DNA from 2 places in the Exiguobacterium sp. QJM3NY_9 genome. Region 1 is predicted to be linked to the other one. Evidence: predicted binding sites of a transcription regulator. Region 1 holds the regulator's gene; the other holds the start of a gene.
What was found. Region 1 encodes Rex, which represses fermentation and respiration genes when NADH is low (regulators of the CRP and FNR family bind a similar motif). Its sites were predicted from a motif close to TTGTGAAATATTTCACAA; they were not measured.

Region 1 (15,215 bases):
GGACGCCGGAACAGAGATTAAAGCAAAAATCGGTGACGATGCGACGGTCTCTGTCATCGAAAGCTTCGATAAACAGCTTTACGTCTTCGGCGACAACTGGGGACGCGGTACAGAAATCCTCTACCAGGAAATGAAATTAAAGATGCCGGAAAAAGTTACGGAAATGGCCTTAAAAGACGGCTATTACGCGCTATCACCGGAAGTCTTACCTGAATATGCAGGGGATTACCTCATCTTCAGTAAGACGGCAGAAGCAGATAACTCGTTTACAGAAACAGACACATACAAAAATATTCCTGCTGTTAAAAACAACCACGTCTTCGAAGTCGATTCGAAAGAATTTTACTTCAATGATCCATTGACGCTCGAACGTCAGCTCGAGTTCTTCAAGAAAAGTTTCCTTGGCGCGTAACAAAAATAAGGAGGGAACCGATTTTTCGGTCCCTCCTTTTTGACTATCTAATGAAAGTGAGACGATAACTATGTCATCCGGTCGATTCCCGTTCGGACTGAAAATCACGTTCGGTTTACTCCTGTTCGTCGTCATGTTCTGGATCTCGATGACGTTCGGTGCCGCCGACACGACGATACGTGAGGTCTGGAACGCTTTGACGTTCGGTCCCTTGAACGATAAAGCAAAAATCATTCAGGAAATCCGGTTACCGCGCGAAGTCGCTGCGATGCTGGTCGGGGCTGCACTCGGTGTCTCCGGTGCGATCATGCAGGCGATGACACGTAATCCCCTTGCCGATCCCGGACTGCTTGGGCTGACGGCAGGCGCGAACGCGGCCCTTGCTCTTGCGCTCGTCTTCATTCCCGGTATCAATTACTATGGCATCATGCTCGCGTGTTTCCTTGGAGCAGCAGCCGGTGCCCTACTTGTCTTCGGGATCGGTGCCTCAAAACGTGGCGGGTTTTCACCACTTCGAATCGTCCTCGCCGGGGCCGCGATTTCTGCTTTTTTATACGCAATCGCAGAAGGGATCGGCATTTACTTCAAAATCGCTCAAGACGTCTCGCAATGGACATCCGGCGGGCTGATTGGAACGACCTGGGGGCAACTGCAAATCATCACCCCCGTCATCCTGATTGGCATCGCGATTGCGATGATCTTCTCACGTCAATTAACGATTTTAAGCTTATCAGAAGAAGTCGCACTCGGGCTCGGGCAAAACATCACCCGGATTAAAGGTGTACTCTACGTCGTCGTCATCCTGCTCGCCGGGGCCGCCGTTGCTTTAGTCGGTAACATGGCATTCATCGGCTTGATGATTCCGCACATCGTCCGCGCAATCGTCGGCACCGATTACCGCTTCATCCTCCCGATGACCGCCGTCTTCGGTGCAACGTTCATGTTACTCGCGGACACGATTGGCCGGACACTGTATGCTCCATACGAAACACCGGTCGTTGCAATCGTCTCGATGCTCGGACTGCCGTTCTTCTTACTCATCGTCCGCAAAGGAGGTCGTGCGTTCTCATGATTGAAACATCGCTCCGCCGCCGTCAGCGGTTGATCTTTATCGTCTTTAGTCTGTTATTGCTCGGAACGATCATCATCAGTATCGGGCTTGGGCCCGCCTCCCTCTCGTACGACCGGCTTCTGCCGACACTGTTCGGTCAAGGCTCGTTCAAAGAAGAGTTTGTTTTGTTCTCACTCCGCCTGCCGCGGATTTTAATCACGGTACTCGCCGGCATGGCACTCGCCTTATCCGGTGCGATTCTTCAGGGCATCACCCGCAACGAACTCGCAGATCCCGGCATCATCGGTATCAATACAGGTGCTGGTGTCGCCATCGCCGCCTTCTTCCTTTACTTCCCGGTCGATGTCGGTGCGTTCATCTATGGGTTACCAGTTGCTGCCTTCATCGGGGCATTGATCACAGCGATTGCCATTTATGCCTTATCGTATGACCGTGTCCGTGGCCTGCAACCGATTCGTCTGATTTTGACCGGGGTCGGATTCTCGATGGCGTTATCCGGCATCATGGTCGTCCTGATTTCATCCGCGCGCCGCGAGAAGGTCGACTTCATCGCCAAATGGCTCGCCGGGAACATCTGGGGAACGGACTGGACATTCGTCTACGCGTTATTGCCTTGGCTGCTTATTCTCGTACCGTTTACGTTTTATAAAGCAAACAAACTCAATCTGCTGGCGCTGAATGAACCGGTTGCGATCGGCGTCGGCGTCGCGATTGAAAAGGAGCGCATCCAACTGTTACTCGCCGCTGTCGCACTCGCTGCATCCGCCGTTTCTGTAACAGGCGGGATCGCCTTCATCGGTTTGATGGCGCCCCATATCGCGCGCGCCCTCGTCGGACCAAGGCATCAACTGTTCTTACCGATCGCCGTCTTGATTGGCGGATGGTTACTCGTCCTCGCCGATACGATTGGTCGGAACATCGCTGACCCGCAAGGCATCCCGGCAGGAATCGTCGTTGCGATCATCGGTGCTCCTTACTTCATTTATTTGCTGTCAAAGAAATAACAATCCACGTGTCACCGAAAAAAATGAAAACGAAAGAAGGAGTGGATTTCGAGTCCGCTCCTTCTTTCGTTTAGAAATCAACATTCAAGTCGACTTATTTCTTAATTTTTTTCACTACTAACGTGACTACAGAAACGATAACGACTGTAATCAATGTAAAAAGTATCACTGTGATGATTAGATTTGCCATTCTTCTGACCTCGACTCCTTTTGCAAAAAACAGTTTTTAATATTTGATTCGTTTTTCTTCCCGTTCCGCCCGGATCAATTCCTGTTCCGATAAGTGTGTCGGATCGAGTCGTTTAATCCGTTTATCAACAATCCGGTCCAATGACAGCACCGTTAGGAAAAAGACAAGGAACGGTCCGATGTATTCGGGACGCGCTACGTAGGGCGTGATGATTTGCCCCAGGACGACGACCAGTACTTCGATGATACTGATCAATATATACGGTAGTCCGAGATGATCCCAGACCTCAAGCCCGTCAAACCGCTTCTTGAAATACCGGTATTTCAAAAATCGGACGATCCATTGATAGGACAACAAAGGGACTAGCAAAAAGTACTGAAACGATGATTCCGTCAGGTGCCAGTCGTCCGCTAAAAAAAGAAATGTAAACAATACCAGTCCAAACAATGCCGTTTGAATGTAACGTGCCCGTTTTGAAAATCGGATATAATCCATTTTCCGCTCGTGTTGTATGTTATCCATCGTCTTCCTCCTCGTTACATCCTGATTCCTTCCCCCGTCGGATGACAGTGTTCGATTCCTTTTCGGTCCGGTATCTCAAGCAAATCCATTTTATCGAGCTTCGTTACCGTCCGGTCCGTCCACTTTTGAAATTGCAGCATCCCTGAAATCCACAACATTAGCGGAAACAGATAGCCCCACTGTCCAAGGTGTGGGGCGACAACTGCGGCACCCGCAATAAAGACCGCTTCGAGCAAAGTGATCCCACCGAACAGCAGACCAAGTGGTCGCGCCTGTACCTTCGACCGAACTAACAGAACGGATTGGATCACTCGCTGCATGCCATTATAGGCGAGTAACGGCGTAAGAATCAAAAATCCAACTGCTGAATCCGTCAGGTGCCCGCTTCCGGAGAAGAGCAGCACCGCAAAAAATACGCCCGCAATTACATACGTCCGGATTTGCCGGCTGATTTTTGTCCATTTTTGATACGTGCTTAAAGTGTTTCTCATCCGTTCACTCCTCTTGTGTGTTTCGCTTACTTACGGTAACGCTCAATCTCACGCATCGTGACGAATGCCGGATCTAATTGTTTCGCTTGTTTGTTCAATCGGGACACAATCAAATAGGCGACGATGATCGACATAAGAAAGACCGTAAAAGAAATACCGGCGTATTGTGGAAAAACAGTCCCCACATAATGTGGAAGGATCGGGATGAACGAACCGATCATCGACACACGTGCCACTTTCAAGACCGTCTTTTTATAGACGTCCTTCGCGAGGCGTTGCTTTAAAACCTGTAGGCGAATGACTTCTCTCACTGCAGCACCTAACGCCAGTAAAGAGAGTGCGAACGTTGTAAATAAACCCGTTTGTCGCAAGCTCGGGATGAACCAAAACAGGACTCCAATCAAAAGTAAGGGAATTAACACCCCCATCTGGACTTTCTTAATCGGCGCTGCCAACAGCTGGAGCCGTGTATTTTTTTCAATCAATGTACTCACCCTGTCACTCCTCCACTTCTTTGACATTCGCATGAATTTCTTTATCACTGACGAAGTCGGGATCGCCTGACCGGGCAATCTTTTTAAACAACCAGTCCGTAACGTAATAGACCGGTGCGAGGATGATCAGCATCGAAAGGGCAATTTTCCAGATCGACATCTCTTTCGTCTCAAGTATCACGGTGTACAGCGAACCGTACAGGACGAATTGAGTCCCGAGCCACAGCAACGATTGGTTCGTCACTTGGTCGCTTGAGAGATAGCGCGCCAGGATTTTTCGTTTTTCGAGTCGAAACGGGAGATCAAACACGAGAAAGACAAGCGGTAACAGACTCAAATACATGGTCGTGCTGAAGATTTCCGTAAACGTTCCTGCTGTCGCCATCAAGGCAGCGATGATCCAACTTTTATTCTGCAATTGATTTTTTTCGATATAAGCAACCGTCAACGCCTGTAATCGTTCCTCTCGGAGCGTTTGTTCCATCCTGAAATGCCCTCCCTCGTTTCAACTGTCTATACTGTCATATACTTACAGTTTACCAGTTATGTTTCAAAAAAAAAGAAACTTCCTTAAAAAAGGAGTTTCTAGGCTGAAACTTGAATGATGAGATAGATGACGCTATACGCAACAATTGCTAACGGAATCAGTGCGACACCAATCAACCAACCGTTCTTATCACGGATTCCGAGATACAGAACAAGACAGCCGACGATGAAGGCAATTAACGTCGTAAATGGATTCATAATGCTTCCCCCTCTTGATTACCTATTAAGAAATTTCCCATTCCCTCAAAAGGATAAACACAGAAAACGACTTCAATCGGTTCATCAACATCATCCAGGCTGTAAGCTTCTGTTTTGCCGCCACCACTATAACAAAAAACACCACTCGGCAAATGCCAAGTGATGTACATATGGAGACTATCGGGCTCGAACCGACGACCTTTTGGCTGCCAGCCAAACGCTCTCCCAGCTGAGCTAAGCCCCCTCATATTCTTGTAATCAGTATAAACCATATCGATTCACTTTTTCAATATAAAAAGAGCGCTTCCAAACAAAAACCTCTCCGTCGCCGAAACGACCGAGAGGAGACTGTTACTTATTCAACTCACGCATCAAATCCGCTTGCCGTTCAAGCTCCGCTTGTTGCTCAAGAATCAGTACTTTTTTGTACGTCCGGGCTGAAATCATGATGCTGATTTCATAGAGGACGAACAACGGTACCGAAATCATCAGATGTGACGTCACATCCGGTGGTGAGATTAAAGCCGCGATGACAAACAGCGCAAAGTACGCATATTTCCGATTTTTCCGCATGAACAATGGCGTCACGAGTCCAAGACGGGTCAAGAACATCGTCACGACCGGCAGTTGGAACAAGATACCGAACGGAATCGTCAGCCGGATTAAGAAACTGAAATAGTTTTCGACCCCGATGACTTGCTCGATGCCGAGCTCTTGCCCAAGTTCCGTCGATACTTTGAGTAGAAACGGAAGTAACCAAAAATAAGAGAACGCGATTCCGGACAAAAATAAGAAAAACGTGACCGGAATATACGTCAAGGTCGCTTTTTGTTCCTGTTCGAATAAACCGGGTCGGATGAACGCCCATAGCTGGTACATCCAAAATGGTGAAGCCAGGACGACCGCGATGATGAACGCTAAATTCAAGTACAACATCAGGGGATCGGCCACATTAAAGGCATTCAATCCGATGCCGAGCTCTTTCAGGTCCGACTGCAGAAAACGCACGAGCGGTCGGACGAGCGGAAAGGCCGCGGCGAACAAGACGACGACGATGATGAGTGACCAGACGATCCGCTTTCGCAATTCGTCTAGATGCGATGTCACACTCTGTTCTTGATCAATCGCCATAATTTAATCACTTCTCTTTCGATTCATCCTTTTTGTCTTTATCATCGTCCATGATGCCGTTTGTCGCACTCTTGAACTCTTTTAACGTCTGACCGGCAGCACGACCGAGCTCCGGTAACTTTTTCGGTCCGAAGATGATCAAGGCGACGGCACCGATTAAAGCGATACTTCCTGGTCCAATACCGAGTGTAAATGGGATTAAGTTTTCCATTATGATTTCACTCCTTCAGCTGATTGCGAATAATGCTTCATGAAATAAACTAGTGACTGCAACTCGATCGACAAATCGATGTGATGGACCCGAACGTGGGCCGGTACGTTCAACCGCGCCGGTGTAAAGTTCAGGATTCCGGTCACACCATACTCAACTAACTCATCCGCTACTGACTGTGCGAACTGGGATGGGACCGTCAAGATGGCGACATCAACCTTGTTCGCTTCGATTTGCTCTTTCATGTCAGAGACATGATAGATAGGAACGTCTTGCGTCGTTGTTCCGACCTTGTTTTCGTCCGCATCAAACGCAACGACTATCCGAGTACTATTATTCTTTAAAAAGTTATAATTTGCAAACGCCGTTCCGAGATGTCCGACCCCGACAAGTGCCACATTCGTGACTTCATCCTGATTCAGTGTCTTTCGGAAAAACGTCAATAGATGTTGTACGTTGTAACCGTATCCTTTTTTCCCTAACGCCCCAAAGTAGGAAAAATCGCGGCGGATCGTCGCTGAATCGACTTTGACCGCTTCACTGAGCTCTGCTGAAGAGACGCGCAGCTTGCCTGAGTTATAAAGACTCTGAATGAAACGATAATATAACGGCAGTCGTTTCGCCGTCGCTTGTGGTATTTTTGTGTCTGGCCCATTCATACTGCAGTTCCCCCTTCGGCCACGTTCTGACGTGGCACCCAAATCAATGCAAAGAATTCTATTCTCTTTGATTGTAAACCACTTCACATAGACTAACAAATAATATATTCCACGGGACTCCTGCGTTTTTTTCATGATAGACTAAAGGGTGGAAGGATGGATGTTTTTATGATTCTCTTACAAGTGAACCAACTATCAAAATCATTCGGTGTTGAGCCGATTTTAGACAATATTAAACTCGAAGTGCAGGAGCGGGACCGGATTGCGCTCGTCGGACGAAATGGTGCCGGAAAATCGACACTTTTAAAAATCATCGCCGGAGAGCTCAGTCATGACTCTGGTGAGATCATGAAGAGTAAGGAAGTGAAAATCGGTTACCTCGCCCAGGACAGTGGTCTTGAGTCGAATGAAACGATCTGGAATGAAATGTTGACCGTGTTCGAGCACCTGCAAGAGCAGGAACGTTCGCTCCGTCGGATGGAGATTGAGATGGGGATGGACCATATCTTGAATGATGCTGTTGCTTACGACCGTCTGTTGAAAACATACGATCAGGCCCAACATGACTTCTCGGACGCCGGCGGTTATCAGTTCGAAGCCAACATCCGCTCCGTCCTGCACGGGATGCGTTTTTATCCGGACGATTATTCACGCCGGATCCAGACGCTATCCGGTGGACAACGGACGCGACTCGCACTGGCGAAGATGTTGCTCCAGGCACCTGAGCTGTTGATTCTTGACGAGCCGACGAACCACCTCGACATCGATACACTCTCTTGGCTCGAAAGTTACCTGGCTGGTTACCGTGGAGCGGTCTTGATCGTCTCCCACGATCGTTATTTCCTCGACCAGGTCGTCAACGTCGTTTATGAACTGTCACGCAACGTCTGCCGGAAGTTTACCGGCAACTACACGAAGTACTTGGAACAAAAGGCAGCACTGTATGAACAAGAGATGAAGCAGTTCGAACAGCAACAGGAAGACATCGCGAAGATGCAAGACTTCATCCAGCGTAACATCGCACGGGCGACGACGACGAAACGCGCACAAAGCGTCCGCAAACGTCTTGAAAAAGTCGACCGGATTGATCGTCCGGATGGGGATGAACGCAGCACCGTCCTGTCGTTCCCGATTGAAAAACAAAGTGGGAACGATGTGTTACAAGTCACGCAACTCGCGGTCGGCTATGAAGAAGCCGTCTCAAAAGGCATCACGTTCCGCTTACAACGTGGCGAATCCCTCGCCCTCGTTGGTCCGAACGGAATCGGAAAATCGACGTTACTGAAAGTTCTTGTCAACCGGATTAAACCGTTATTCGGTGAACATCGTTTCGGGACCGGCGTTTCCGTCGGTTACTACGATCAGGAGCAAGCCGAGCTCAACGACCGCAACCGGGTCATCGATGAAATTTGGAACGAGTGGCCGTTGATGCGGGAACAACAAGTCCGGTCCGTCCTCGGTCAATTCCTGTTCAGTGGTGATGATGTCTTCAAGCTCGTTCATGAATTATCCGGCGGCGAGCGCGGACGCCTCGCTCTCGCGAAGTTAAAATTACGCAAAACGAACGTCCTCATTCTCGATGAGCCGACCAATCACCTCGATCTTGATTCGAAGATGGTGCTTGAGAACGCGCTTGTCGACTATGAAGGCACGCTCCTGTTCGTCTCCCACGACCGTTACTTCATCGACCGGGTTGCGACACGCGTCATCGAGATGAACCCGGAAGGTGTGACGGATTATCTCGGCGACTACTCTTACTATATGGAGAAGAAGGCCGAGAAAGAAGAAATCGCCCGCCTCGAAGCAGAGGAAGAAAAAGCAATCAAAGTCGCTGCTTCGAAAAGCATCGACAAAGATGCGCAAAAAGAAGAACGAAAAAAGAAACAACAGCTTGAACAACTCGAACAAGACATCGAACGCCTGGAAACTCGATCAACTGAAATCGAACAACTGCTTTGCGAACCGGAAGTCTTCAACGATATTCCGAAGGCGACGGCGCTGTCGGCAGAACGGGATCAGATTGATACGGACCTCCTCGAACTGATGGAACGATGGGAGAGTTTCCACTAATGCGCTCGAAAAGCTATGTCATCAACCTCGTTCAAGGGTTATTGTCCGGGGTTCTCTATTTCGTTCCGATGTATGCCGACTACGTGTCGGCCTTCATCCGGCCGGATGCCTTTAATGCCGTCGTCCTGTTGTTCATCCTCATCTCGTGCATGATCGGCCTCGTGATTAAGACGTGGAGTGGTCTCTTCATCAGCCTCTTATCCGGATTAATCTGTACGTTGCTGACGACCCAGATGTTCGTTGAACTGAATGACCCGTTAATCATCAGCTATTACGGTGCCGTGTCACCGCTCGTCGCCTTTTTGATCAGCTGTCTCGGGATTTGGGCACTGGCGATTCTCTTTTTTCTACTCGATGGTTTCCAGTACGAAAAACGTCACCATGCAGAGTAACTTCTTCAGTTGTCCGACATAAAAAGGCACGTCCCGCGTTCGGGACGTGCCTTTAGACTGTAGACAAGGTACTATCACAATCAAGCGTCTGTTTTCGTTGATTACCTCGGGCGAGGCGCAAGCCGTTGCTCCTTGATCCTAGCGGACAACGAGCAGGGTCTTGCCTGCCTCTGGCAAGTCGCGTTAAAAACGCACTTTTTCCCGTAGGAGTCAACGAAACGTGACGCTTTTTAGATTGCAGACGGTTTAGAGCGCAATCCGTCTCGAATCGCTTTTAAAGCGAAAAGCAATCGGTCGCGACCCTGCAGCTCTGCTGTAGCGGCGCGGAAGATTGCCGCTTTGAAGACGAGGCGAGACAGGGAAGCGTGAACTGATTGCATCCTCATGTAGAATTTTCGTGATTTATAAGAGTTTGGCTATACGCTGAAGGCACGCCCCGCGTTCGGGACGTGCCTTTTTGCTTCTAAAAAATACTGGTTCTACTCGTCAATCCGCCTTCAGCTCGTCGGTCGGGCAATTGTAAAGATGTCTCCGACTTTCGCATAGTCGTTACCTGCGAGACGGGCGATCGCTTTTAAACCATCCGGATCAATCCGGAACGACTCGACGAGTTCGTCCGCGACGTGATACCGGACGATTTCTCCAATCAGGAGGTTCGCCCCTTCGAGTTCGAGATGATTCGTCAACTTCAGTTCAAAGCGGATCTTCGCTTCCGCGACAGCCGGAACATCGATCAAATCACTATCGACTAACGTCAAATTCGTCCGTTCGAGTTCACTTTCACCATATGCGAGTGGTGCCGCGGTTTCATTGACTGCCTCGACGATTTCTTCACTGACGATATGGATGACGTATTCCTGATTCAGCAAGATGTTTTTTGCGGTATCCTTTTGCCCTTGCTCCGTCTGCTGGACGGCGATGACCAGTTGTGGCGGGTTGCTTGAGGCGACCGTGAAAAAGGAAAATGGTGCTGCATTGACGACTCCATCTGCACCTTTCGTCGTCACGAAAGCGATGGGCCGTGGAATGATGCTGCCGATCAACAATTTATAGTTTTCTTTTGGACTTAAGTCTGCTGCATCAAATTTCATAAAAACCGTCCTTTTCGATCACCCGATAAGTGCTGCGAGTGAATAGTCTCCAGCTCCGATCATCGCAACGCCTAAGGCGATGACGATCAGTGCCATGTTGTATTCGTACCCGTTTTGTGTCACCCAGTAACCATTCGTCCCATGCACTTTGACGATTGCGACGATCATCGAACCGATGATCAGGAGGGCTGCAATCCACAGGAATAATCCACCGGCGAATAATAATCCTCCGACCAGTTCAGCAATCCCTGCCATCAGTGCAAGTGTTTTCCCTGGCTTCATCCCGATGGACTCAAACCAACCGCCTGTCCCTGCGATACCATGTCCACCGAACCATCCAAATAATTTTTGTGTTCCGTGTGCCGCAAATGTTAAGCCGATAATCAACCGAATCAGAAATAATCCTAAATCCATCATGTATAAAACTCCTTTTACTTAATGTTTTTTAATTACTATTAGTAACTTAATATCGATAATAAACTATTACTTACTAAAAGTAAATAGATTTGTTTTCGTTATTTTTATTACTATAAGTAAAATAATTCGTATTTTCGCATCAAAGTGGGTATACTACATATATAAGAAAGGATGAGCGCTGATGGAGAATACACTAATTCCGACGGCCCTTTGTCCGAAAGTCGAACATGCCTTTGAAATATTGGGCAAGAAGTGGACGGGTTTGATTTTACGTCATCTCTTGACGAAGACCTGTCGTTTCAATGAAATTCAAGATGCGATTCCCGAGCTCTCTGGTCGTATGTTAACGGAACGCATGAAGGAACTTGAGGCGGAAGGTATCGTAGCCCGGACCGTCATTCCGGAACGTCCGATAAAAATTCAATACAGTTTGACAGACAAAGGTCGTCAGCTTGAGCCTGTAATTCGTTCGATCGAAGAATGGGCTGAGTTACAAGATTGACTGAAAAGAAGACATCCATGCTGGGCATGTGGTGTCTTTTTTTATTCTTTTTGCATTGAGAATCATTTTCAATTAGAATGAAGACGTGCCCCACTCTTGAAAGGATGTGTCATGTCATGAAAATCATGATCGGTTTCGTCAGCATGTCTGGCAATACGGAAGACATCATGCACTTACTTAAATCAGAACTCGAGCAAAACGGCTGCCTTGTGCAGACGGAAGAACTCGATCAACTATATCCAAGTGACTTAGCGCAGTATGACGCCGTCCTGCTTGGCTCTTACACGTGGGGCGACGGTGATCTCCCCTATGAAGCAGAAGACTTCGTCGATGAGCTCGCTGCCAGTTCAATCGTCATTCCGGCTGCTGCCTTTGGTTCCGGAGACCGCGATTATCCGAAATATTGTGCTGCCGTCGATTTGCTTGAACAAGCCCTGACGTCAGCTGATGCACAAATCGTCTTACCTGGTCTAAAGATTGAATTTGACCCAGATACGGCCGACAAACAACAGGCTTGCCGGTCATTTGCGCAAGAATTTTTCAAGCACGTCGAACAGCTTGTCATGAACTGACGAGGTAATAAAGAGCAGACAAGGGTAGCAGATATTACATCCGCTACCCTTCAGGCTGTAGACAAACTCTTATAAATCATGAAAATTCTACATGAGGATGCAATCAGTTCGCGCTTCCTTGTCTTGCCTCGTCTTCAAAGCGGCAATCTTCCGCGCCGCTACAGCAAAGCTGCAGGGTCGCGACCGATTACTTTTCGCTTTAAAAGCGATTCAAGACGGAATGGGCTCTAAACCGGCTGTATGCCTGGATTTCCCTCACGGTATTACCTAAAAAGCGTCACGTTTCGTTGACTCCTACGGGAAAAGTGCGTTTTTAACGCACTTTCAGAGGCAGGCAAGACCCTGCTCGTTGTCCGTTAGGATCAAGGAGCAACGGCTTGTCCCTCGCCCGAGGAAAGCAACGGAAAGGTGACAAGCTTTTATCACTCATACTACTTTGTCTACACGCTGAAGGGTAACAGATATTACATCTGCTACCCTTATCTCGTTCAAAAGGACTTACTCGCTTCACGCGATTCAAGACGGAATGCACTTGTATTGCCCAATATCACGTTGTCACACGATGAGGACTGTTCCGATGTCGGAAGAGTCCCGTGATGTAATGCTTAACCAAGATTCTTTTTCGCTTTCCAGCGTTTTTGAAGATACCACGGCACGATCGTCAAAATTAAAAAGACGATGATTGCACCGATGATGATCCGTGGGTCTTTCGAAACGATGCTGCTCCCTAAAAAGTTATAGGCAAACGTTCCGGGAATGATTCCGATCAACGTAGCTAAGAAAAACGGCAACAAACGAACTTTCGAGAGTCCAGCTGCGTAACTAATCAAGTCAAAATTAAAAATCGGTAACAGACGGAAGATTAAGACATAGATGAACCCATTCTTCTCGAGCTGTTGCTGGATTTGATCGACTTTTCCGGCACCGTTCTTAATAACTCCTTTGCCGAGCTTTTTCGCGACTAAAAAAGCGACGACTGCTCCTAGTGTTGCACCAATGACGGTATAGACCGTTCCCATCAAGGCACCGAAGGCCAGTCCGCCTGTGATTGACAAGACGGACGCCGGAAAGAAAATCAACGGACGTACGGTATAGAGGAAGATATACAAAATCGGTGCCCACATTCCGAACGATAGAATCCATTCCTTGATTTCTGTCGGACTAATGTTCAAATACGATCGACTGAACCAAATCAGTCCGATGACGATCGCTATTATACCTACAATCTTTAAGATTTTTCGTTGTTGTGACATCATATCCCCCCATTTTTTCACGACAAGCCCTTTTCAGTCGTTTCCCCCTTTTCTTACATATCACGCCTGACTGGACAGGTTTCGTCTGCCGACGATGTTGGGAACTACTAAAAGAGACCACGGAAAGTAGAAAGGTGATAACTATGACACAATCAATAAAAGCACTCGTCTTTGATGTTTATGGTACATTATTTGACGTTCATGCTGTTAAAGTCAAAGCAGAAGAACTCTACCCGGAGCATGGCGCAGACATCAGCCAAGTCTGGCGTCAAAAGCAACTGGAATATTCCTTTTTACGTCAACTGAATGGACAATACGTTCCGTTCAGTCAAGTGACGCGTGATGCACTCCGTTATGCCCTCTTACAATTGAAGTTGCATGTAACGGAAGAAAATATTGCTGCCTTGATGGAGGCCTATCTCGAGCTGTCGCATTACGACGAAGTCGAAGCAGTCTTACAAGAGATGAGCGGCAAACAATTGGCCGTCTTTTCAAACGGCTCCCACGATATGCTTGATCCGTTAATCGAGCAGTCCGGACTCGGATCACTGTTTGATCACATCATCAGCGTCGACGACATCAAACAATATAAACCGACGCCTGCTGCTTATATGCATGCGTTGAACACACTCGGTCTGAAACGCGAAGAAGTCTTGTTCATGTCCTCGAACGGATGGGACATCACAGGAGCGAAGAGCTTCGGTTTCCGGACGGCCTGGATCAACCGGTCCGGCTTACCGGTCGAAGAACTGAACCTCGACCCCGACAGCATCTATGACGACTTGAACGGTTTGCTCGAATGGAAATGAAGTTAACTAAAAAGACAGCCGATACTCCTCCGTTACATCGAGGAAAATCGGCTGTTTTTTAGTAATTCGCAAGACGCGAATATCCTTTTTTGAAGAGATCTAGCTTCAGTCCACCGTCTTTTTCGATGAAGAAGAGGTACTCTTTTTGATCTGTATCTTTATAAAAAACTTTATAGAGCGTCAGTGTGCGTTTCTTATCATTCTCGACTGCGATTACTTCGTGCTTTGAGATGACTTCTGCTTGTACTTGCTCCGCGTCAAGACGGTCGACCATCGGCTGGAAGGATTCCTTTTCCGCATCGGTCGCCGGTTTCCCCGGTGCGATCGTGAAGTAATCGTCACTTGCCTTGTTCGTCAATCCGTACTTCCGGTCGACGAGAACAACATTTTTTAGTTCACCGTTTACCGTCCGGTCAAACGCATACAGCTTCTCGATCCGCGTTTGCTCTCCTTCAGCACGACCGATTTCGTACAACGGTTCTTGTTTCGTATTCGTTTCGACTGCTTTCTTATCCGGGACAAGTTCCTCTTTGTAAGCGACTTGATAGGCATCGACGATTTCGCGAATCTGTAGTCCGATCGCAACCACGACGAGTATACCAAGTACGACGATAATGACTTTTTTCATGTTGGTTCCCCCATGTCTCTCGTATTCCTTACTTTAAATCTAGCCCAGGTTCTGCATTCATGGCAAGTGTCGATTGGCGCTGCGCCCGATAGGGATGAATCGCGGCGGCTCCGATCATCGCTGCGTTATCGCCACATAAGTGCATCGGTGGGATGACGAGGGTGATCCCTTCACGCTGACAAGCTTCCGTCAATCCGTGGCGTAACCCTTTGTTCGCTGCGACACCACCTGCGAGTAAGAGTTGTTTTCCACCCTTCTCTTTGACGGCACGAATCGCTTTAGCGACGAGCACTTCGACGACGCTCGCTTGAAAACTTGCTGCCAAATCTTCCGGGATGATCACTTCACCCCGTTGCTCTGCATTATGCACCGCATTGATGACAGACGATTTTAAGCCGCTGAAGCTAAAATCATACGAATCTTTTTCGAGCCAAATCCGTGGGAAGTGGAATGTGTCTTGTCCTGTTTGTGCCAATTGGTCAATCCGGGGTCCACCGGGATACGGTAATTTCAATGTCCGTGCGACTTTGTCGTATGCCTCGCCTGCTGCG
Region 2 (15,215 bases), 770 kb from region 1:
CTTTAGGGGTGTCGTTTTTTTTGTTTGGAATCGGGAAAAGAATCAAGAAAAGGGAATTGATGCTTAAAAGGAGGTGCGTCGAGTGGAAAAGATTGCAGTCGTCGGTGGTGGGTTAGCTGGTTTATCAGTGGCAGCACTTCTCGCGGATCAAGGAAAGGAAATTCATCTGTACGATGCCGGTTTACTGGGGGGGAGGGCAACTTCGCAAGTGCTTAAAGGATTTACGTTCAATTATGGAGCGCATGCTGTTTATGGGCGTGACCAATCAGCACTCCGTTCATTAATTAAACAATTGAAGCTTAATGTGACATGGCTCGATTTTTCTTCTTCTAAGGCGAAATATGAGTTTGCTGGACATTTGACTGCGGCTCCTGCGAATGCACTCGGCCTGTTGAAGACAGAACTAGTGGAAGGAACCGATAAGGTGCGTTTCACATGGGCGGTCGTTAAAACACTATTGTCACTCGAACGTGGAGAGTCGGAAGTTTCAATTGGGGACTGGTTGGTCCAAGAAAAGGTCGAAGACGATGTCTCAAGGTTAATGCTCGATTTAGCTTCGAGTAATTTTTTCACTTCCGAACCCGAAAATATTCCGTCATCTGTCTATTTTGCGTATTACCGGAAACTATTTCGTACGCGCAAACCGGTTTCATATATTGCTGGAGGTTGGCAAACCTTAATTGATGAACTCGAACGCGTTTTGACGGACTACGGGGGAGAAATCCATCGGAAAACCAAGATTACAGCGATTGAACAAAGTGGGGGAGGTTATCGATTACGCGATCGCCAAAAAAATGAATGGTCGGCTAAGCGTGTAATTCTCGCGATACCTCCTCGCGAGATGCGTAAAGTTGCATTACCATTGTCGATCCAGCACTTTATTGAACCATACGCGCAGTTTGAACCAGCCGAAGCCCTAGTCTATGATGTCGGAATCAGTCCTTACATTGATACTCCTTTTTCTTATGTATTCGATCGAGACCATCAAGTCTTCGTCACGGATTTGTCACACTATGATGCAAGCATTTCTCCGAAAGAGGGACAAGTCTTACAAGTCGTCGCATATCTTGATCATAAACAGGTCAGTCAAGCAACATATATTGAAGAAAAAGTACAGCACGCCCATGACTTATTAGATCACCACTATCCAGGGTGGCGAGATCGCCTTGTGACAGAGCGGACGATGAAACGCGCAATCGTTCAAGAAATCAAATGGAAGATGGGACAAAGGCCGTTGCCTTGCTTTTTGGAAGCGGATACGTCGATTGCTTTCGTAGGTGATTGGTGTGAAGGAGAAGGTCAGTTATCGGAATTATCTTTTTCAAGTGCCTACGCGGTGTCGAGGGAGTGGCAGTGAAACGGTCAAGCATAGTATCGGCATCGGAATGAAATGAAAAACCCGAGCATTCCTGTTATCGAAATGGAATCGCTCGGGTTTCCTGTGCGTTAATTTTTGTAGTGAGTTCTACGTGACGCATTTGTTTGAACAGATATCTGCAACTTATGCACTTTTTTTATTCGGGTAAAAGGCAAGGATCAATAAGAGGGTGAAGGCGATTAAACTCATCATTGGGATTGTCAAAAAACCGAAGTAGTTGACCCATTGAATCAGGCAACCATTCGTACAGAGTGCCTCGCCATCCGGGAGGCGTTCGAGAACAACGTGATAGGCAGCAACTGCCCAACCGATTCCAACATATAGTCGAACGAAAAGAGCATCGACGGGGCGATTCCGAAAGAGTGTAATGATTAAATAAAATGCCGTCGTATACATGAACAAGCGTTGCCACCAACAAAGTGGACAAGGGATGAAACCGCGAACTTCACTGAAGTACAGACTTCCTAAGGTCGCAATCGTTGAGACGATTAACATAAAATGATAGCGTGACATATGTACCTTCCTTCCTAACGTGTTAAACTAATGCCATCTTATATCATGAGGAGTCGAATCTTACATTGCAAGTGTCGGAAATGGAAATGTTGATAACTTTATCGGAAGAGCTGAATATGCGAAGAGCAGCCGAACGGCTTTTCGTCTCGCAGCCGGCACTCAGTCAACGATTGGTTGCGATTGAGCGCAGGTGGGCGACGAAGTTGTTCATTCGTTCTTCCCGTGGATTAAGCATTACGCCCCAAGGAGAAAAAGTCATTGGGCTCGCAAAAGAAATGAATCGAAAAGAATTAGAACTAAAAAGTGAACTGACTGCCGAAGAAGGGGCAGTCTACGGAACCCTTCGGATTGCTGTCGCCTCAATCATGGGACAATATTGGTTGCCACGCGTGTTGAAACGTTTCGTGGAACGTTACCCGCATGTACGCGTCCAACTCGTAACAGGGTGGTCGAGTGAAATGATGCGGCATATGCTCGAAGAACATTTTCATATCGGCATCATTCGAGGTAATCCGGACTGGAAGGGCGTCAAGGAACGGTTGTTCTCAGACCCGCTCTATCTTGTTGATAGTGAGTTGACGACGCTTGAACAGTTGCGTAAGACGGACCGACCATTCATTCAGTTCAAAAGTGATTCGACGTACTATCAAGAAATACTCGAGTGGTGGCAGGATCGTTTTTCAAGTCCGCCTGCGCGGACGCTCGTCGTCGACCAAATCGAAACTTGTAAACAAATGGCGTTACACGGCATTGGATTCGCGATTTTACCAGAGTCAACGATTCAAGAATCGAGCGAAGTGATGCAGATTCCGTTGAAGACGTCTTCGGGTAAAGTACTGAAACGCGATACATGGATTTTATCGACGGAATCCATGCTTGAGTTAAAACAAGTCCAAGCCTTTTGGGACATCGTAAAAGAAGAAGGGGGAAGTCAGTCAGATGGAATACGCGATTGAAATGCGAAGAGAACTTCATAAAATACCTGAATTAGGATTCAAGGAGTTCAAGACGCAAGCCTTTATTTTAAATCAGATTCGCTCTTATCCTGAAGACCGCGTCAGCTACGATACGTTTGAAACAGGTGTTTTCGTTCGTGTTAAAGGGTTGACCGGAAATCGAACAATCGGTTACCGCGCAGATATCGATGGTTTGCCGATCGAAGAAGCGACGGGTCTTCCTTTTGGTTCGGAGCATCCGGGAATGATGCACGCCTGTGGGCATGACGTCCATGCGTCAATTGCGTTAGGTCTGCTTCGTCGTCTTGTCGAGTTACCGATCATGGATGACGTCGTCTTCTTATTCCAACCGGCAGAAGAAGGTCCGGGTGGAGCGGAACCGATGATTAAAAGTCCATTATTCGAAAAATATCGTCCGAGTGAAATGTATGGTCTCCATGTGGCACCTGAATATCCGGTCGGGACAATTGCGAGTCGTCCTGGCGTATTATTTGCCAGTGCGCGGGAAGTTCACATCACGATTTATGGTCAAAGTGGTCATGCTGCATTTCCACACTTGACGGTCGATACGGTCGTTGCTCAGGCTGCACTCATCATGCAGTTGCAAACAATCGTCAGTCGATCAATCAATCCGATGAATTGTAGTGTCATCACGATTGGCAAGGTCGATGCGGGGATTCGTGAAAATGTTATTGCCGGTCGAGCTGTGCTAGATGGAACGATGCGTGCGTTGAACGGTACTGACATGGAAAAATTAGAAGAACGGGTACGTGACATCGTTCGTGGAATTGAAGCATCATTTGGCGTGAAAATTGATTTGCAATTTGGAAACCGCTATTACGAAGTCGTTAATGATCAAAACGTCGTCGATAAATTTTCTTCATTCGTTAAGATGAATGCAAATTATGTTGAATGCGACGCTGCGATGACGGGTGAAGACTTTGGATTCATGTTAAAAGAAGTCCCAGGCATGATGTTTTGGCTTGGAATCGATAATCCAACGTCCGGTTTACATCAGCCGACGTTGAATCCGGATGAAGAGGCGATCCCATTTGTGATTAATTTACTGGATCATTACTTCCGTGAATATGTGTAAACTGAATGAATCGTAAAAAGACTGTAGAAATGCCCTTTACTTCGCCTCAAATCGAAGTAAAGGGTTTTCATTTAGCGAGATCATCTAGTTTTCGAACGTTTTGTGAAGAAAATCACGAATAGATGTGAACAATTTGTTACATCAAACATTTAGAACAGACACAAATGATTATGTTCTCTATGATACGGATATAAACATATATAGAAGTACGTTTAGGAAGAGGGGGGCACACACATGTTCAATGATCCAGTTATGCTCAGTCGATTATTGACAGGGCTCACATTAGCATTTCACATCATTTTTGCAACGATTGGTGTAGGAGTTCCGTTGATGGTACTCGCAGCCGAGTACATTGGAATTAAACGAAAAGATCCAGATTATATTCTTTTAGCACGACGTTGGACGCGCGGTTATATCGTAACGGTAGCGGTCGGAGTCGTTACGGGGACGGCAATCGGATTACAATTATCGCTCTTATGGCCTTCATTAATGCAAGTAGCCGGACAGACGATTGCTTTGCCACTCTTCATGGAAACGTTCGCCTTCTTCTTTGAAGCGATCTTCCTTGGGATTTACTTGTACACATGGGATCGCTTTAAGAATCCATGGTTACACTGGTTAATCGGGATTCCGGTCGTCATCGGGGCAACGGCGTCAGCCTTCTTTATCACGACAGTTAACTCGTTCATGAATTCTCCGGAAGGTTTTAAAATTGTCAACGGAACGTTAACACAAATCGAACCGTTAAAAGCGATGTTCAATACGGCAACGCCAACAAAAGCGACACACGTCATTGTATCTGCTTACTTGACGGTCGCGTTCATCTTAGCAGCAATTGCCGCGTTCCATTTATTGCGTAAGAAAACATTGTCCGCAGCCGAGACGGCGTATCACAAAAAGGCACTTCGTCTGACAGTCATGGCTGGATTGATTTTCGCCTTCTCGACAGCGCTCGTCGGTGATTTTTCAGGAAAGTACCTTGCGAAATATCAACCTGAAAAATTAGCAGCAGCGGAGTGGCATTTTGAAACGACAAATGAAGCAGAATTGATTTTCGGTGGGATTTTGGATGAGCAAGAAGATGGTAGTTATGACATCAAAGGTGCGGTTAAGATTCCATACGCCTTGTCAATTCTTGCAGGTGGAGCACCAGATACAGAAGTCATCGGTCTAAATGAATTTGCGAAAGAAGATCAAGCGCCTTTATTCGTCCACTATTTCTTCGATATCATGGTATCGATTGGGATGTATTTAGCAGCGATTTCCGCCTTGTTCATACTTGCATTCCGACTGAAAAAGTTGAACCCGTATAATAAATGGTTACTGCGCGGTATTTTCATTGGTGGACCACTTGCCATCGTTTCGATTGAAGCAGGTTGGATGTACGCGGAAATCGGACGTCAACCATGGACGCTATATGGTATTATGAGAACGGCTGACGCAGCGACGACATCTACTGCAGTCGGACCGATGCTGATTCTATTCAGCATGTTGTACCTCTTACTTGGTACGATTTGTACAGTCGTATTGCTCCGTATGTTTAAGAATAATCCTGTCGGTAAAGAACTCGCAGACGATCACCATACTCGCGGTGAAGCGATGTTTGCGGACGATAAAGAATAAGGAGGGAACGAGTTGGACATTCAAACACTAGGAATAACCGTACTTTGGACGTTCCTCTATGGATATCTCATCGTTGCCTCAATTGACTTCGGTGCTGGATTTTACGCATTTTACTCGAAATATACAAAACGAGATCATTTGACGAATCGATTGATTTTACGTTACCTTTCGCCCGTTTGGGAAGTGACGAACGTTTTCTTCGTCTTCTTCTTTGTTGGTCTCGTCGGGTTTTTCCCGGACACAGCTTATTACTACGGAACGGCACTTCTCGTGCCTGCATCAATCGTACTCGTTCTGATTGCGATTCGCGGCAGCTTTTATGCCTTTGCGAACTACGGTTCGAACGATAGTATGTTCTATACGTTTCTCTATGGTGCGACGGGGCTCTTGATTCCGGCTGCGATGTCGACGACGTTGACGATTAGTCAAGGTGGCTTTATTCGTAAAACGAATGAAACGGTTGAGTTTTTAGGGACGAAATTGTTTACGAACTTTTATTCCTGGTCAGTCGTAGCACTCGCGATTGTCTCTGTCCTTTATATTAGTGCGATGTTCCTTTTGTTCTACGCAGATAAGGCGCGAGATGTAGGGGCGAGTGACTTGATTCGGAAATGGGCGCTCTTTTGGAGCATTCCAACGATCATCGTCTGTGGACTTGTGTTCTTTGGTTTAAAGAATCAAGCCGCATGGCATTATGAAAACATTTTGAATGGTAACTGGTGGTGGTTCGCAGCAAGTTTTGTGTTCTTCTGTGTTGCAGTCGCACTCGTCTACCTGAAGCGGAATTATGGAATTGCCTTTATTGCTGTCATGGCTCAATACGGAGTTGCATGGTTCGGATACGGTTATACTCATTTACCGTATATCTTATATCCGTACATCGATATCAATAAAGCGGTCGTTAACGAAACAATGGCGACGTCGCTTGTCGTAGTCTTTATCTTCGGACTATTATTATTGATTCCGGCACTCTATCTGATTTTACGATTGTTCCTGTTTGATAACGATTATGTCAGAGGCGAAAAAGTAAAAAAATAGCGAGATCTTAAACGCCTTCACGCACTGTGAAGGCGTTTATAGTATTTTAAGAAGGAATCGGGTACACTACTACTGACGAAGCGAAATCTGAAGGAGAGTTGAACATGAATGGAGAGTTTGCAGTAATTGGTTTGGGGCGTTTTGGTGGTTCGATCGTCCGTGAATTATCGAAGAATGGCTATGACGTTCTAGCGATTGATTCGGATGAAGAACGTGTCAATGAATACATGGGGATTGCGACACACTCCGTCATCGCCGATACGACGGATGAGAACGTATTGAAAAGTCTTGGAATTCGAAACTTTGATCACGTCATCGTTGCGATTGGGGAAAACATTCAAGCTTCGATTTTGACAACGTTGATTTTAAAAGAACTCGGTGTTAAATCGATTACTGTCAAAGCGACGAACGATTACCACGAAAAAGTATTGCGGAAAATCGGTGCTGACTTCATTGTTCACCCGGAACGTGACATGGGGGTTAGGATTGCGAACGGCCTGATGAGTTCGAATATTTTGGATTATCTTGACCTGTCTCAAGAATTCTCAATCGTTGAAATCAAGGTCAGCGATCGCATGGCAAACAAAACGTTGATTGATCTTGATTTACGAAGTAAGTACGGCGCGAACGTCGTCGCGATCAAACGGGGAGAAAATGTCATGATTTCGTTACAAGCTGATGAAGTCATTGAAAAGGGCGACTACCTTGTCGTCATTGGAGAAAACGAAGATTTGGATCGTCTCGAACGAGCCATCCATAAAGTAAAAAGCTGAGGGATCTCCTCAGCTTTTTTTGTATCCCTTTTAAATTAATTGGAATTTTTTTAAACCGTGCGCGATGCCGTCTTCAAGAATGTGTTTCGTGACGAAGTCGGCGGCGGCTTTTGTTTCGTCTAATCCATTGCCCATCGCGATGCCTGTTCCGACGTAGCGGAGCATCTCGAGATCGTTCAGTGCGTCACCGAAAGCAAACGTATCTTCACGTTTGATATCCGTTAAACGGAGGAATTGTTTAATTCCATCGGCTTTCGACGATCCGGCATTGATGACGTCCATCGCTTGTGGGTGCCAGCGAATGAAATCGAATGCTTGGTAGTTTTGCGTATAAATCGATTCTTCTTCTGCCCGGCAATAGACGAGGGTTTGGAAGATATCGTGCGTCTCGTAAGCTTCTTCATTATAAGCAGGAAGGGGAATATCGAGCGCGCCGAGTGACGTCGCGACGGTCTCGTCTGTTTGACGCGTCGTGAAGCCTTGTTTCTCGCCGAGATAAACAAGTGTGTGCCCATTCTCTTTTGCACGTGATGTTAAATGTTTCAAATCATCGACGGGTTGCGGACGTTTATAGATGACTTCATTTTGATGAACGACGATTTGACCGTTGTAGCCAATGACGGTATCGATGCCGAGTTGCTCACGGACGCCTGACAGCATTGTAGGACCACGCCCGGTAGCGATGGCGACGTAAACGCCGTTTTCCTGTAGTTGTTTGATTGCCTGTTTTGTCGATTCCGGTATGAAATGACCATCGTGAAGCAAGGTTCCATCGATATCGAAAAAGACGACTTTTTGATTTGCCATGGTTTCACCTTCTCTATTTAATTGGCTGAATAGCCGTTTACAAATGAAAGTATAGCATAGCGCCTAGGTTCAAGCAGATATCAGTTGTTGAATAAGGATGAAAAAATGAACCGTTTTCGTGTATACTAATCTAAGGACAAAAAACAATGGACTGATAAGGAGTTGCTAAGTATGATTTTTAAAGTATTTTATCAACCGCTTCGTTCGGAAGCACCAGTAAGAGAACGGACAGAGGTTATGTATGTTGAAGGAGAGAGCATTCGTGACGTGCGAACATCGATTGATCATCTCATCAAAGACATTAATGTTGAATTCATCCGCGAAGTAAGTGGAGAATTCCTAGAGTACGAAAAACAAAGTGTTGACTACAAGGTAGCGACGTTCGCATGAAGTTCGTCAAAAACCACCAAGCAGCCGTATTCGCACTCGGCGGTTTAGGAGAAATCGGGAAGAACACATATGTGGTTCAATTCCAAGATGAAATCATCGTCATTGATGCAGGGGTCATGTTCCCAGAAGATGAATTGCTCGGAATCGATTATGTTATTCCAGATTACACGTATTTAATCAAAAATAAAGATAAAGTCAAAGGTGTGTTCATTACACACGGACACGAAGATCATATCGGCGGACTTCCTTTCTTATTAAAACAAGTGAACTTACCGATTTATGCGGGGAAAATTGCCCTTGGTTTAATCAAGGTCAAATTAGAAGAGCATGGTTTATTACGGACGGCGGAACTTCATGAAATTGATGAGGACTCGATCATCAAGTTCCGGAAGACAAGTATTTCATTCTTCCGGACGACACACTCGATTCCAAATTCGTTCGGTGTCGTCGTAAAAACGCCACAAGGCAATATCGTCCATACGGGGGACTTTAAGTTCGACTTCACACCAGTTGGGGAGCCTGCTGACTTAGCGAAGATGGCAGAACTCGGGAAAGAAGGCGTACTTTGTCTCTTATCTGACTCGACGAATGCTGAAGTTGAAGGATTTACGATGAGTGAACGGGTTGTCGGTGAAACGATTTCGGATATTTTCCGGAAAGCGGATGGACGAATCATCTTTGCGACGTTCGCCTCGAACATCTATCGTCTCCAACAAGTCGTCAATGCCTCGGTCGAAGCAGGACGGAAAATCGTCGTCTTCGGTCGAAGCATGGACAAGGTCATGATGATTGGACAAGAGCTTGATTTCATCAAGGCACCTAAAGGAACAATCATCGAGCCGAATGAAATGAAACGGTATAAATCGAATGAAATTACGATTCTTTGTACAGGTTCGCAAGGAGAGCCGATGGCAGCGTTAAGCCGAATCGCCAATGGGACACACCGTCAGATTTCAATCATTCCCGATGATTTGGTCATCTTCTCGTCTTCACCGATCCCAGGAAACGTTGTTTCGGTCGGGAAAACGATCAACCAGCTGTATAAAGCAGGGGCAGACGTGATGTATGGTAAGCTCAATGATATCCATACGTCAGGTCACGGTAGTCAGCAAGAGCAACTCTTGATGCTGCGCCTACTCAAGCCGAAGTACTTCATGCCGATTCACGGTGAATACCGCATGTTGAAAAAACACATGTCGCTTGCGATGGATGCGGGTGTTCCGGAAGAGAACTGTTTCGTCATGGATAACGGTGAAGTCTTAGCACTCGATGCCAATGCAGCAGCGATCACTGGTAAAATCCAGGCGAATGCGGTATACGTCGATGGAAAAGGGATTGGAGATATTGGAAACATCGTGTTACGCGATCGTCGTATTCTTTCGGAAGAAGGACTTGTCGTCGTCGTCGTCACACTCGACTCGAAAACAAACCGTCTTGTTTCTGGACCGGACATCATTTCTCGTGGATTCGTCTACATGCGTGAATCAGGCAACTTAATTAAAGATGCGGAGCGCTTGTTGAAACGTTCGTTAGAACAATCATTAACGAACCGAAACACGAAGTGGACAGATATCAAACAAGTCATCAACGATACATTAACACCTTATTTAACTGAAAAAACACAACGTCATCCGATGGTCATGCCGATCATTATGGAAGTTTAACGAAAAAAGCCATTTCCTGAATCAGGAAATGGCTTTTTTGTTTCAAGGCGTGGAAGAACTCATGTGGCAGGTCCATATTCCTTGAATGGTTCTTTTTTATCGATTCGATCGTAAAACATGATGCCGTCTAAATGGTCATATTCATGCTGGCAAACGATGGCTTTCATACCTTTTAATCTTAATTTTACAGGAATTCCGTTATGATCGATGCCAGTAAGGGTAATACGCATATAGCGTGGCACGTGACCTTCGACTTCACGGTCGACGGATAGGCAACCTTCACCACCAGTTAAAAACGTCTGTTCGACAGAGTGGCTGATGATTTTCGGATTATAGATTCCGAACTCTAAAAGATCGTCGCCGTCTGGAAGTCGAATCGCGAACATCCGCTTATTGACACCGATTTGAGGAGCAGCAAGACCTATCCCGCTACGCAAATCGTACTTTTCAGCTATTTCATCATCTTGACTGTTAGCAAGAAACTCGCGCATCAAGCGCATCGTTTCTTTATCTTCCTCACTGAGTGGGAAAGTAACTTCCACCGATCGTTCGTGAAGCGTCGGAACTTCTTCGCGTACGATTTCATTCATGGTGATCATGAACAACACCCCTTTCATCTATAAAAATTATAGCACAAGCGAAAGGGGAAATTCATAACTAACACAGTTACAAATAGTTGAATAGTACAGAAGGAGAAACAGAAGGTTTTTGTGAAAGGCGTCACAAATGACGGTCGTAAAAAAAAATAAAACATTTCCTTTGATTTTATAGGCGTTACAGTTTTATACTTGTAACGTAATGAACAAGACATCAAATCGTGTCGAGTCATGTTAATACAGTTTACTCAACTGAATAGGTACACAGATATATGTTCAAGAAAGGTCACACGGGACTTCGATTTTTGAACACTATTGGTATGTGGGCAAATCAGTCAGAGGAATATTTCGCTGAGCACAGTGAAAGGATGAGGTGAAAAGATGAACTTAAACATGTTTAAAAACGTGGAAGAAAACTTTGAAACGTTCCGCATTCTTGACGAGAAAGGTGAAGTCGTCAACAAAGACGCTATGCCGGATCTCTCAGATGAAGAATTAACGGAATTAATGCGTCGTCTCGTATACACACGTATCTGGGACCAACGTGCAATCTCACTCAACCGTCAAGGACGTCTTGGTTTCTATGCTCCAGTAGCAGGACAAGAAGCGTCAATGATCGGAACACAATTCGCACTCGATAAGGATGACTGGATTCTTCCTGGATACCGTGATATTCCACAGATGGTCTTCCATGGCTTCCCACTCTACAAAGCATTCTTGTTCTCACGTGGACACATCACAGGCGGTAAGATTCCTGAAGGTGTGAACGTCTTAATGCCACAAATCATCATCGGTGCACAAATCGTTCAAGCTGCCGGTGTTGCACTCGGTCTTAAGAAAAGTGGTAAAGAGCAAGTAGCAATCACATATACAGGTGATGGCGGTTCTTCACAAGGTGATTTCTACGAAGGAATGAACTTTGCTGGAGCATTTAAAGCCCCTGCAATCTTCGTTGTCCAAAACAACCGTTTCGCAATTTCGACGCCGGTTGAAAAACAATCAATGGCAAAAACAATTGCACAAAAAGCGGTCGCTGCCGGCATCAACGGTATTCAAGTTGACGGTATGGACGTTCTCGCAGTTTACGCTGCAACGAAACAAGCACGTGTCGAAGCACTCAACGGTGTACCGACATTGATCGAAACACTCACGTACCGTTACGGACCACACACACTCGCTGGTGATGATCCGACACGTTACCGTACAAAAGATATGGATGATGAGTATCAAGCTCAAGATCCACTCGTTCGTTTCCGTGCGTTCATGGAAACAAAAGGTCTTTGGAACGAAGACAAAGAAAACGAAGTCATCGAGCAAGCAAAAGCTGATGTGAAAGAAGCACTTGCACAAGCTGACAAAGAACCAAAACAAAAAGTTACTGACTTCATCAACGTGATGGCTGAAAAGTTACCACAAAACCTGCAAGAGCAGCTTGATGAGTATACAGCAAAGGAGTCGAAATAACCCATGGCACAAATGACGATGATCCAAGCGATCACTGACGCAATGCGCGTCGAGATGAAACGCGACGAGCAAGTTCTCTTGTTCGGTGAAGACGTCGGTAAAAACGGTGGGGTATTCCGTGCGACAGAAGGTCTTCAAGATGAATTAGGCGAAGACCGCGTCTTCGATACACCACTCGCCGAGTCAGGTATTGGTGGTCTTGCAGTCGGGTTCAGCTTGACTGGTTTCCGCCCAATCATGGAAATCCAATTCTTCGGTTTCGTTTTCGAAGTGTTCGATTCAGTAGCAGCTCAGCTCGCGCGTCTACGTTACCGTTCAGGTGGTACGTACAGTGCACCAGTTACAATCCGTTCACCATTCGGTGGTGGCGTTAAGACACCAGAACTTCACGCGGATAACTTAGAAGGATTGATGGCTCAGTCACCAGGACTTAAAGTCGTCATCCCGTCAACTCCGTACGATGCAAAAGGTCTTTTGATCGCGTCAATCCGCGATAACGACCCAGTCGTTTTCCTTGAGCACATGAAACTCTACCGTTCATTCCGTGGCGAGGTTCCTGAAGGGGACTACACGGTCGAACTCGGTAAAGCAGACATCAAACGTGAAGGTACAGACGTTACAATCGTCACGTACGGCGCGATGGTCCACGCTTCACTTAAAGCAGCTGAGGAACTTGAAAAAGAAAACATCAGCGTCGAAATCATCGACTTGATGACAATCAGCCCAATCGATATCGATACAATCGTTGCGTCAGTTAAGAAAACGAACCGTGTCGTTGTCGTTCAAGAAGCTCAAAAACAAGCAGGTGTGGCTGCAATGGTCGCAACTGAAATTCAAGAGCGTGCAATTCTTGATCTTGAAGCACCGATTCTTCGTGTAACGGCTCCAGATACAATCTTCCCATTCGCACAAGGTGAAGACGTCTGGATTCCAGACCACAAAGATATCGTTGAAAAAGTAAAAACAGTTTACAATTTCTAAGCGTGATTCGGAAAAAGGAGAGGGGAAATTCTCTCCTTGCTTCCGTTTTAAAGATAACAATTGACTAGAAGAGTGAAATAAAAGGAGGCATATTCAAATGGGTTTATTTGAATTCAAATTGCCGGATATCGGTGAGGGTATTCACGAAGGCGAAATCGTAAAGTGGTTCGTAAAAGCGGGCGACACAGTAAAAGAGGACGACGTTCTTCTTGAAGTTCAAAACGATAAAGCGGTCGTTGAAATCCCGTCACCAGTTGATGGTACAGTCAAAGAAGTAAAAGTAGACGAAGGTGTCGTTGCTGTTGTTGGTGACGTATTAATCTCATTCGACGTCGAAGGTGAAGGTTCAGCTCCTTCTGAAGAAGCAGCTCCTGAACAACCTAAAGCAGAAGAAAACGCAAAAGATGTCCAAGACACGGATCAAAAAGTCGAAGACAAGCCGACTGAAGTTCAAATCCACAAATCAGAACGTGTCATCGCGATGCCTTCTGTCCGTAAATATGCACGTGAAAAAGGCGTCGACATCCGTGAAGTTCAAGGTTCTGGAGACAACGGTCGCGTCGTTAAAGAAGACATCGATGCATTTGCAAACGGTGGTCAATCTTCTACTGCACCAGCTTCAGAAGAAAAAGCATCTGCACAAGCATCTGCTCCTAAAGCTGAAGTGAAACCGTATGTTGCTGCTCAACCTGAGCTTGAAACACGCGAAAAAATCAAAGGTATCCGTAAAGCGATTTCGAAAGCAATGGTCAACTCGAAACATACGGCACCACACGTAACACTTATGGACGAAGTCGATGTAACGAACCTCGTGGCACTCCGCAAAAACTTCAAAGAAGTTGCTGCAGCACAAGGTACGAAATTGACTTACCTTCCGTTCGTCGTTAAAGCATTGACTGCGGCTGCTAAAAAGTACCCGACTATCAACGCTTCAATCGATGATGCTAACGAAGAAATCGTCTACAAAAACTACTTCAACATCGGTATCGCAGCGGATACAGATAACGGACTTGTCGTACCTGTCGTCAAAGACGCAGATCGCAAATCAATCTTCTCACTCGCTGATGATATCAATGATTTAGCTGGTAAAGCACGTGATGGTAAACTTTCTGGTGAAGAGATGAAAGGCGGATCGATCACAATCACAAACATCGGTTCTGCTGGCGGACAATGGTTCACACCTGTCATCAACCACCCGGAAGTTGCAATCCTCGGTATCGGCCGTATTGCTGAAAAAGCAGTCGTTAAAAACGGTGAAATCGTTGCAGCACCAGTACTTGCACTTTCATTCAGCTTTGACCACCGTCTCATTGATGGTGCAACAGCACAAAACGCGCTTAACCTAGTTAAACGCTTGTTGAACGACCCACAACTTCTCATTATGGAGGGATAAGCAATGGTAGTAGGTGAATTCGCACAAGAAACAGATTTACTCGTAATCGGGGCCGGCCCTGGTGGTTATGTCGCTGCAATTCGTGGCGCACAACTCGGACTTAAAGTAACAGTCGTCGAACGTGAAAACGTCGGTGGTGTTTGCTTGAACGTTGGATGTATCCCGTCAAAAGCGTTAATTACAGCTGGACACAACTTCCAACATGCAAAAGGTTCGGACTCAATGGGGATCACATCTGAGAACGTTGCAGTCGATTTCTCGAAAGTTCAATCTTGGAAACAATCAGTCGTTAACAAATTAACGGGTGGTGTTGGCGGCCTTCTTAAAGGTAACAACATCGAAACAGTCGTAGGGGAAGCATACTTCCAATCTGAAGATACAGTTCGTATCATCAACGAAGATTCTTCAACACCTTACAAATTCAAAAAATGTATCATTGCAACAGGTTCGACTCCAATCGAACTTCCAGCGTTCAAATGGTCTAAACGTGTCCTTTCTTCTACAGGCGCATTGAACCTTCCTGAACTTCCGAAAAAACTCATC

Region 2: AC0VYQ_RS10405 (cytochrome ubiquinol oxidase subunit I) is a predicted target of Rex. The motif match lies at 4,044-4,061, and genes of this name have one in related genera.

The regions. Positions count from the first base shown of each region.
Region 1 is NZ_CM149679.1:2,773,166-2,788,380, forward strand. Features, by position in the region: gene AC0VYQ_RS14065 (iron-hydroxamate ABC transporter substrate-binding protein) at 1-412, shown strand, start outside; gene AC0VYQ_RS14070 (FecCD family ABC transporter permease) at 483-1,484, shown strand; gene AC0VYQ_RS14075 (FecCD family ABC transporter permease) at 1,481-2,488, shown strand; gene AC0VYQ_RS14080 (hypothetical protein) at 2,715-3,200, opposite strand; gene AC0VYQ_RS14085 (hypothetical protein) at 3,215-3,691, opposite strand; gene AC0VYQ_RS14090 (hypothetical protein) at 3,718-4,185, opposite strand; gene AC0VYQ_RS14095 (hypothetical protein) at 4,190-4,669, opposite strand; gene AC0VYQ_RS14100 (hypothetical protein) at 4,771-4,929, opposite strand; tRNA gene AC0VYQ_RS14105 (tRNA-Ala) at 5,101-5,173, opposite strand; gene tatC (twin-arginine translocase subunit TatC) at 5,281-6,060, opposite strand; gene AC0VYQ_RS14115 (twin-arginine translocase TatA/TatE family subunit) at 6,068-6,271, opposite strand; gene AC0VYQ_RS14120 (redox-sensing transcriptional repressor Rex) at 6,271-6,930, opposite strand; gene AC0VYQ_RS14125 (ABC-F family ATP-binding cassette domain-containing protein) at 7,099-9,000, shown strand; gene AC0VYQ_RS14130 (hypothetical protein) at 9,000-9,392, shown strand; gene AC0VYQ_RS14135 (hypothetical protein) at 9,623-9,772, opposite strand; gene AC0VYQ_RS14140 (flavin reductase family protein) at 9,890-10,483, opposite strand; gene AC0VYQ_RS14145 (DoxX family protein) at 10,502-10,900, opposite strand; gene AC0VYQ_RS14150 (winged helix-turn-helix transcriptional regulator) at 11,082-11,402, shown strand; gene AC0VYQ_RS14155 (flavodoxin domain-containing protein) at 11,519-11,974, shown strand; gene AC0VYQ_RS14160 (TVP38/TMEM64 family protein) at 12,580-13,227, opposite strand; gene AC0VYQ_RS14165 (haloacid dehalogenase type II) at 13,371-14,036, shown strand; gene AC0VYQ_RS14170 (hypothetical protein) at 14,095-14,664, opposite strand; gene tsaD (tRNA (adenosine(37)-N6)-threonylcarbamoyltransferase complex transferase subunit TsaD) at 14,693-15,215, opposite strand, start outside.
Region 2 is NZ_CM149679.1:1,999,994-2,015,208, reverse strand. Features, by position in the region: gene AC0VYQ_RS10425 (protoporphyrinogen/coproporphyrinogen oxidase) at 83-1,357, shown strand; gene AC0VYQ_RS10420 (disulfide bond formation protein B) at 1,502-1,891, opposite strand; gene AC0VYQ_RS10415 (LysR family transcriptional regulator) at 1,957-2,847, shown strand; gene AC0VYQ_RS10410 (N-acetyldiaminopimelate deacetylase) at 2,831-3,943, shown strand; gene AC0VYQ_RS10405 (cytochrome ubiquinol oxidase subunit I) at 4,178-5,566, shown strand; gene AC0VYQ_RS10400 (cytochrome d ubiquinol oxidase subunit II) at 5,579-6,604, shown strand; gene AC0VYQ_RS10395 (potassium channel family protein) at 6,709-7,377, shown strand; gene AC0VYQ_RS10390 (Cof-type HAD-IIB family hydrolase) at 7,408-8,184, opposite strand; gene AC0VYQ_RS10385 (DNA-dependent RNA polymerase subunit epsilon) at 8,356-8,574, shown strand; gene rnjA (ribonuclease J1) at 8,571-10,238, shown strand; gene def (peptide deformylase) at 10,298-10,837, opposite strand; gene pdhA (pyruvate dehydrogenase (acetyl-transferring) E1 component subunit alpha) at 11,216-12,298, shown strand; gene AC0VYQ_RS10365 (alpha-ketoacid dehydrogenase subunit beta) at 12,302-13,279, shown strand; gene AC0VYQ_RS10360 (dihydrolipoamide acetyltransferase family protein) at 13,377-14,672, shown strand; gene lpdA (dihydrolipoyl dehydrogenase) at 14,676-15,215, shown strand, end outside.